Regions from separate parts of the Micromonospora sp. NPDC020750 genome, predicted to be linked through region 2. Evidence: riboswitches for the same ligand, from Rfam matches in the RefSeq annotation. Region 2 holds a riboswitch; the other holds the start of a gene.
The links. Region 2 has a riboswitch for glycine ahead of ACH4T9_RS14565 (zinc ribbon domain-containing protein). Riboswitches for the same ligand answer to the same signal wherever they lie in the genome.

Region 1: it holds a riboswitch for glycine, as region 2 does, so the genes downstream of both, gcvP (aminomethyl-transferring glycine dehydrogenase) here and ACH4T9_RS14565 (zinc ribbon domain-containing protein) in region 2, are expected to answer to the same signal.

The regions. Positions count from the first base shown of each region.
Region 1 is NZ_JBIRTH010000012.1:131,036-135,445, forward strand. It holds gene gcvP (aminomethyl-transferring glycine dehydrogenase) at 1-2,360, opposite strand, end outside; glycine riboswitch at 2,441-2,541, opposite strand; gene ACH4T9_RS28995 (NAD-dependent protein deacetylase) at 2,633-3,532, opposite strand; gene ACH4T9_RS29000 (SDR family oxidoreductase) at 3,629-4,282, shown strand.
Region 2 is NZ_JBIRTH010000004.1:148,458-152,867, forward strand. It holds gene ACH4T9_RS14560 (collagenase) at 1-878, opposite strand, end outside; glycine riboswitch at 1,314-1,405, shown strand; gene ACH4T9_RS14565 (zinc ribbon domain-containing protein) at 1,545-1,934, shown strand; partial or broken gene ACH4T9_RS14570 (hypothetical protein) at 1,991-2,152, shown strand; gene gcvH (glycine cleavage system protein GcvH) at 2,189-2,566, shown strand; gene glyA (serine hydroxymethyltransferase) at 2,578-3,846, shown strand; gene ACH4T9_RS14585 (aminotransferase class IV) at 3,880-4,410, opposite strand, start outside.

The sequences.
Region 1 (4,410 bases), on a different contig from region 2:
TTGTTGCCCACGTACAACACGGGGAAGTGTTCCCGCAGCCGCACCGCCATGTAGTTCGCCGCCAGCACCGCCACCCCCGTCGCCCGGGTGAGGCCCGCCGCGCCCATCATCCGCAGGTACGCCCACGGGATCGGCAGGATCCCCGCCGACCCGTACCGCGCCGCCGAGATCGCCGGCCGGCCCGCACCCGGCTCCCCCACCGGGTCACCGGGCAGGAACGCCGCCAGGTGCGCCCGCACCGCCACCGGACCCACCCCCGGCCCGCCCCCACCGTGCGGGATGCAGAACGTCTTGTGCAGGTTCAGGTGCGACACGTCCGCCCCGAACCGGCCCGGCTTGGCGAACCCGACCAGGGCGTTGAGGTTCGCCCCGTCGACGTACACCTGACCGCCCGCGTCGTGGACCCTCGCGCACAACTGCGCGATACCCGTCTCGTACACCCCGTGCGTCGACGGGTACGTCACCATGATCGCCGAGAGCGCGTCCCGATGCTTGTCGATTTTCGCGTCGAGGTCGGCCAGGTCGACGTTGCCGTCGCCGTCGCAACCCACCACCACCACCCGCATCCCCGCCATCACCGCGGACGCCGCGTTCGTGCCGTGCGCCGACGACGGGATCAGGCACACGTCCCGGTGCCCCTCACCCCGGTCCCGGTGGTACGCGCGGATCGCCAGCAGCCCCGCCAGTTCCCCCTGCGACCCGGCGTTGGGCTGCACGCTGACCGCGTCGTAGCCGGTCACCTCCGCCAGCCACCCCTCCAACTGGGCGATCATCTCCCGGTACCCGGCCGTCTGCCCGGCCGGCGCGAACGGGTGCACGTGGGCGAACTCCGCCCAGCTCACCGGCTCCATCTCCGTGGTCGCGTTCAGCTTCATCGTGCACGACCCCAGCGGAATCATCCCCCGGTCCAGGGCGTAGTCGAAGTCCGACAGCCGCCGCAGGTACCGCAGCATCGCCGTCTCCGAATGGTGGCTGCGGAACACCGGATGGGTGAGGAAGTCCGAGGTGCGCGCCAACGCCGCCGGCAGGGACGCGTCCACGTCCCCGCAGTCCCCGGCCACCCCGAACGCCGCCCACACCGCAGACAGGTGTGCCGCCGTGGTCGTCTCGTCGCAGGAGATCCCCACCCGGTCGGCGTCGACCAGGCGCAGGTTCACCCCCCGCCCGGCCGCCGCGGCCACCACCTGCGCGGCCCGACCCGGCACGCGCGCGGTGACCGTGTCGAAGAACGCGACGTCCGCCACCGCCACCCCGCCAGCGCGCAACCCGGCCGCGAGCCGCGCCGCCATGCCGTGGGTACGCGCCGCGATGCCCCGCAGCCCGTCCGGGCCGTGGTAGACGGCGTACATGCCGGCCATCACCGCCAGCAGCACCTGCGCGGTGCAGATGTTGCTGGTCGCCTTCTCCCGCCGGATGTGCTGCTCACGGGTCTGCAACGCCAACCGGTACGCCGGGTTGCCGTCGGCGTCGCGGGAAACCCCGACCAGCCGGCCGGGCAACATCCGCTCCAACCCCGAACGCACCGCCAGGTACCCGGCGTGCGGGCCACCGAAGCCCATCGGCACCCCGAACCGTTGGGTGGTGCCGGCGGCCACGTCCACGCCGATCTCCCCCGGCGGGCGCAGCAACGTCAACGCCAGCAGGTCCGCCGCCACACACACCAGCGCCCCCGCCGCGTGCGCCGCCGCCACCAGCGCGGCGTGGTCCCGCACTGCCCCGGACGCCCCCGGGTACTGCAGGTGCAGGCCGAAGAACTCCGCCGGCAGGTCCTCGACGTCGACGTCGACCACCCGCACCTCGATGCCCAACGGCTCCGCCCGGCTGGTGATCACCGCGAGGGTCTGCGGCAACGCGTCCGCGTCGACGACGTACACGCTGCTGCGGCTCTTCGACGCCCGGCGGGCCAGGGTCATCGCCTCCGCCGCCGCGGTGCCCTCGTCGAGCATCGACGCGTTCGCGGTGGCCAGCCCCGTCAGGTCGGTGACCATCGTCTGGAAGTTCAGCAGCGCCTCCAACCGGCCCTGGCTGATCTCCGGCTGGTACGGGGTGTACGCCGTGTACCACGCCGGGCTCTCCAGCACGTTGCGGCGGATCACCGCCGGGGTGTGCGTGCCGTGGTAACCCAACCCGATCATCGACACGGCGACGGTGTTACGCGCGGCCAGGGCCCGCAACTCGGCCAGGGCGTCGTGCTCGCTGGCCGGCTCCGGCAGGTCCAGGGTGCCGTGCCAGCGGATCACCTCGGGAATCGCGGCGTCCATCAGCTCGTCGACCGAGTCGTAGCCGACGGCCTCCAGCATGCGGCGCTCGTCGGCCGGATCGGGACCGATGTGACGGGCGGCGAACTGCTCTACGGTCATGGCGGCGCTCCCGGAAAAGGGGTGAGGTCGACAGGTCGGCCTCCCCCTGAGTCGCACCCCGGGAAGGGCGCTCCACAGTGCCTGCCCACGAGGTCCTTTTGCCTGAGAGGTTCCGGGGAGGAAGCTGCCCCTTCGGCGCCGCCGGCAACGATCACCGAACGGTCTCTCCCACGTGGGTACCGGCGACACCCACGCTACCAGCGCCGCCGCCCCCAGCGGATGTCGTCCCCCCGACCAGTGGATCACCGGCCGGTCGGCCCGGCCCCGGCGGGTCAGCCCACGACCGGCGCCGCCCACCCAACGGACGCGCCCGCCGCCACATCCGGCACCGGGGACACACCGGCCAACCGGTCGGCCAACGCCGGCAGCAGCACGCCGAGCGGCGCGTCGACCCGCACGGCGGCGTACCCGTCACCCCGGGTCACACCCTGGTTGACGATCGCCACCGCGATGCCCCGTTTCGCCGCCCGAATCACGAACCGGCGCCCCGACATCACCGTCAACGACGACCCGAGCACCAGCAGCGACCGGGCACCCTCGACCAGGTCGAAGCAGCGGGCCACCCGGGCGGCGGGAACCGTCTCCCCGAAGAACACCACGTCCGGTTTCAGCATGCCGGTGCGGCAGAACCCGCAGTCCACCGTCCGGAACCCGGCCACCTCGCGGTCGGCGAGATCCACGTCACCGTCGGGGTTGACCGCCGCGACCACCGCGTCGAACCCCGGGTTGGCCTGCCGCAGCCGCCGGTCCAGCTCCTCGCGCGAGGTGTGGTTGCCGCAGTCCAGGCACACCACCTCGTCGAGGCTGCCGTGCAGCTGCACCACCGGCTCCGACCCGGCCGCGGTGTGCAGACCGTCGACGTTCTGGGTGATCACCGCATCGACCAGCCCGAAGCGTTGCAGGCGGGCCACCGCCCGATGCCCGCCGTTCGGGACGGCCCGGGCGATCGTGCGCCACCCCAGGTGGCTACGCGCCCAGTACCGCCGCCGCGCCACCGGATCCCCGGTGAACGCCTGATACGTCATCGGAGTGTGCCGCCGCGCCACACCACTGGGCCCCCGATAGTCCGGGATGCCCGACTCGGTGGACAGGCCCGCCCCGCTCAACACCACGACACCGCCCTCGGCGAGCAGCCCCGCCAGCGCGTCGAACGTCTTGGTCACAGAGTCCATGCTGCCTCAGCGTCGCCCCACCGGCTAACGCCGGCCCCGTGACCATCCTCGCCGCAGCGCCGGTGCCCGGACGCCCCGGCGGCTACCGTGGCAGGTATGCGCGTCGTCATCGCCGGAGGACACGGCAAGATCGCCCAGCTGCTGCACCGGGAACTCGCCGGCCGCGGCGACACCGCCGTCGGACTGATCCGCAACCCCGACCACGCCGCGGCGCTGCGCGCCACCGGCGCCCACCCCGTCGTCTGCGACCTGGAACACGCCGACACCGCCCAGGTCGCCACCCACCTCGACGGCGCCGACGCGGTGGTCTTCGCCGCCGGAGCAGGCCCCGGCAGCGACGCCGCCCGCAAGGACACCGTCGACCGGGCCGCCGCCGGTCTGCTCGCCGACGCCGCCGAACAGACCGGGGTACGCCGCTACCTGCTGGTCTCCTCCATGGGCGTCGACGACACCCCACCCGCCGGCACCGACGACGTGTTCGCCGCCTACCTGCGGGCCAAGAAGGCAGCCGAGGACAACCTCACCGCCCGCGACCTGGACTGGACGGTGCTGCGCCCCGGCCGGCTCACCGACGACCCGCCCACCGGCCGGATCACCCTGACCCGACACGCCGATGCGGGGGCGGTCACCCGCGCCGACGTCGCCCGGGTCCTCGTAGCCCTGCTGTACCACCCGAACAGCGCCGGCACGGTCCTGGAACTGGTCGCCGGCAACACCCCGATCGCCGACGCCGTCGCCTCCGTCGCCTGACCGGCGTTTCGTCGCAGGGTTCCCGCCCGGCGGCGCGCGTCAGGACCGGACCGGCCCACCCGCGCCGGCCAGCCGCCTACGTCCTGCCGTAACTGCTGACTCGCCGCACCCGCCGACGCCACCGGCAG
Region 2 (4,410 bases):
GCGGTGACGGCGGTGACGAACTCGGGCACCTGGTGGCCCCGGAACAGCACGAGGTAGACGTTGTTGACCGCGTTCAGCATCCACCAGGACGTGTTGTACGAGCTGTTGTAGCCGGTCAGCAGGCGCTTCACCACGTACAGGTAGCGGGCGTTCTCCTCGGCGCTGTCGATGAGGGTGACGGCCTCGGCCAGGATCTCGCCGTTGGCGTCGCTGACGTCGCCGGAGTGGCCGTTGGCGAAGAAGGCGTCCAGGCCGGCGCGGATCGCGGTACGCAGGCCGCTGCCGTAGGTGCCGACCGTGGACGGGTAGTACCAGTGCACGTAGTAGCCGGCCCGCAGGTACAGCACGAGGGAGGCGGTGCCGGTGCGGTTGGTGCCGTCGTAGGAGGCGGCGTCGTCCCGCAGCGCGTACGCGACGCTGGTCATCTGCGCCTCGCGGAACGCCAGGTAGGCGTCGTTGCCGGTCAGGTTGAACAGCGTGTTGACGCAGTCGGTGGTGGACGCCTTGATCTGCTGCACCAGGGCGCTGCCGGTGCGGCTGGTGAAGTCGCTGGTCGCGCAGGGGGCGGCGGCCAGGGCGGCCCGGCCGCGCATGGACGGGGCGGTGCGTCGTTGCCCGCCGTCGGGCTCGTCGTAGTCGCGGCGCAGCTCGTCGCGGGCGGCGGGCAGCGGGGCGCGTTCGTCGAGCGGCAGCGCGTTCCGCCGGACGTGCCGGTCGCCGGCGCCGGCGTCGGCCGGGGCGGCGCCCTGGGCGGGTGTCGCCGCCGGTGCCGCGCTCGCTGTGGCGGGGGCGGCCAGCGGGCTCAGCCCCAGCGCCAGGGCCAGGGTCAGGGGCGCGGCGGCCAGCCGGGCGCGTCGCTTTCGTAACAGTCGGATCATCGGGGGTCGCCTCCTGGGCGGGGTGTCGACGGGGCTTCGGGGCCGGGTCGATGGGGGGATGTGGTCGGGTCCGGTGTGGACCGGGCTCGGCCGGGTGCGGGGGTCCCTGCGTGTCTCCGCGCACGTCAGGGCGGTTGTGGTGGTCGGTTCCGCCGCTTTTGCGGGCGGATCCCGCGTCGACACTCGTCGATCTGGGTCGATGTCGCGCCGGACGTGGCCAGTACAATGGCACACATCACACATCGGTGTAAAGAATTGTTGATGATCGATCATGGGGTCGGGATGTCGGCCGCAGCGGCCCAGCTCCGGCGACCTCGTGGCCGGCGCGAGCCCGACGCGGGAACGGTCCGGCGACCCGCGCCGCATCGTTGACACGTGTTCGGCCGGTCGCCTAGGGTCGCGGGCAGCATCGCCCACAACTGCACAGACACCGTTCGAACCCGCGCGGGAGAGTCCCCGGCCACCGTCGGGGCGCCGAAGGAGCAAACTCCCAAGAAACTCTCAGGCCCCGTTACCGCGCAGGCGAGGTGAACTCTGGAAAGCAGACGATCCGTCGTCTCACCCACGGTGCAAACCGCCGCCAGGCGGTGAAGCTCTCAGGTCCATGACAGAGCGGGAGGCAACCGACCGTACGACGCGACCGCGTCGGGACGAAGGAGCGCCTCCATGCATCAGAGTCCGACGACCCTGACCCGCCCACCCCTGCACGCCGTGCACGTCGAGCTGGGTGCCCGGTTCACCGGCTTCGCCGGTTGGTCCATGCCGCTGCGCTACCAAATGCGGGCTAGGGCGCAAAAACGCAGTGTCTGCTTCTTCCCGTCCACCCGCATGTGCTCCGACTGCGCTCGGATCAACGACAAGATGGCGTTGGACGTCCGAGCGTGGGACTGCCCCTGCGGCAGCCACCACGACCGGGACGTCAACGCGGCCCGCAACATCAGGGCCGCCGGACGGGCGGACCTCAACGACCGTGGAGCGCAGGTAGGACCGGGACTTGTTCCGGCACCGCGCAGGGAAGCGGTAACCCGCCGGGAGCTTGTCCCCTCGGGGGTGTAGCAGACCGGAATCTTCGCCCTTCAGGGCGGAGAGGACGTCAAGGCAGCGAGACCGCCGAGCACCGGGCCGTACGAGAACGGGCCGGCCTGTTCGACCTCAGCCACATGGGACAGATCGAGGTCTGCGGGCCGTTGGCCCCGGCCGTGCTGGGCCACGCGCTGGTCGGTCACCTCTCGGCCACGCCCGTCACGCTGCCCTTCTACCGCCGTCCGCGCTGATGCGCAAACCTGCCGGAAGAGGAAGAGATAGTGGAAATGGATGTTCCCGCGCGCCTGCGCTACAGCGCCAACCACGAGTGGGTCGACGACAGCGTCGAGCCGGCGTCGGTCGGCATCACCGCCTTCGCCGCCTCGGCGCTCGGCGACGTGGTCTACGTCGAACTGCCCGACCCGGGTGCCCACCTGGTGGCCGGGGAGGTCTGCGGCGAGGTCGAGTCCACCAAGTCGGTTGCCGAGCTGTACATGCCGGTGACCGGCCGGATCCTCGCGACCAACGAGGCGGTCGTCGCCGACCCGAGCCTGATCGGCGGCGACCCCTACGGGGACGGCTGGCTGTTCCGGCTGCGGGTGACCGACCCGCCGGCGCTGATGACGGCCGACGAGTACCGCACCTACCTCACCGAATCCCACTGACGGAGGCCACTGTGGCTGTACTCGACGACGACCTGCGGGACGCCGACCCGGAGATCGCCACGGCGGTCACCGCCGAGCTGCGGCGTCAGCAGCGGACCCTCGGCATGATCGCCTCGGAGAACCTCGCGCCCCGGGCAGTCCTGCAGGCACAGGGCTCGGTGCTCACCAACAAGTACGCGGAGGGCTACCCGGGCCGGCGGTACTACGGCGGCTGCGAGCATGTCGACACCATCGAACGGCTGGCGATCGAACGGGCCCGGCTGCTGTTCGGAGCGGCGTACGCCAACGTGCAGCCGCACTCCGGCTCCCAGGCCAACGCGGCGGTGATGACGGCCCTGCTCACGCCGGGCGACGCCATCCTCGGCCTGGACCTGGCGCACGGCGGTCACCTGACGCACGGGATGCGCGTCAACTTCTCGGGCCGGCTGTACCGGGCGGTGGGCTACCGGGTGAACGCCGAGACCTTCCTGGTCGACATGGACGAGGTCGAACGGCTCGCCCGTGAACACCGGCCTAAGCTGATCGTGGCGGGCTGGTCGGCGTATCCGAGGGTGCTGGACGTCGCGCGGTTCCGGCGGATCGCCGACGCCGTCGGCGCGTACCTGCTCGTCGACATGGCGCACTTCGCCGGGCTGGTTGCCGCCGGGTTGCATCCCAACCCCGTACCGCATGCGCACGTGGTGACCCTGACCACGCACAAGACGCTCGGCGGCCCCCGCGGTGGCGCCATTCTCAGCGCGGACACCGAACTCGCCCGCCGGCTGGACTCGGCGGTGTTCCCCGGCCAGCAGGGTGGCCCGCTCGAACACGCGATCGCGGCCAAGGCGGTGGCCTTCCGCATCGCTGCCGGGGACGAGTTCCGCGACCAGCAGCGGCGGGCGCTGCGGGGAGCCCGGCTCGTCGCCGAACGCCTTGCCGCGACCGACGTGCGCGACGCCGGAATCCGGGTGGTCAGCGGGGGCACCGACGTGCATCTGGTCCTGGTCGACCTGAGGCGGGCCGAGCTGGACGGCGCCCAGGCCGAACGGCTGCTCCAGGAGGTCGGGATCACCGTCAACCGCAACGCGGTGCCGTTCGACCCCCGCCCGCCGATGGTCACCTCGGGGCTGCGGATCGGCACCTCGGGGCTGGCCACCCGGGGCTTCGACGAGCACGATTTCGTCGAGGTGGCCGACATCATCGCCACCGCGATGACCGCGCCTGAGGCCGGTGAGGTGCTGCGGGCGCGGGTCGACCGGCTCGCCGAGCGGCGCCCGGTCTACGGAGGACAGCTCAGCTGACCGACCGGCCGCTCGGCGGCCCGTCCGTCGCGGTCAGACGGGTTCCGGTACGACCTCGGCGTACCGCCGGCGCAGCAGGCCGATGATCGGGTGACCGGTCGCGAACGTGACCCCGTCGACGGCGACGATCGGCCGGATCCCGCCGGCCGCGTTGGTGGCGAAGGCGGTCGCCATGCCGGCCAGCCGGGACAGCTCGACCGGCTCGGTGCGCTGCGGGCCGTCGTGGGCCGCGGCGAGCAGCCGCATGGTCACGCCGGGCAGCGCGTCGGCCAGCGGCCAGACCACGGTGTCGCCGTCGACGAAGCCGACGTTCCAGGTCGGTCCCTCGGCGACCCGCCCGCCGCCGTCGGTGAACAGCGCGTCGTCGTAGCCGTCGAGCTGGGCGCGGCGGCGTGCGAACAGCGGGCCGAACAGCCCGGTGTGCTTGACCGCGGGCACGTCGCGCGCGTAGGTGGTGGAGCGCACCCGCATCGGCGGCTGCGCCTGCGGCGTGGCGGCGCGCGTGGTGACCAGCACCTGCGGATCGGCCGGGGCGGCGGGGTGGGTGAGCCGCAGGCCGGGATC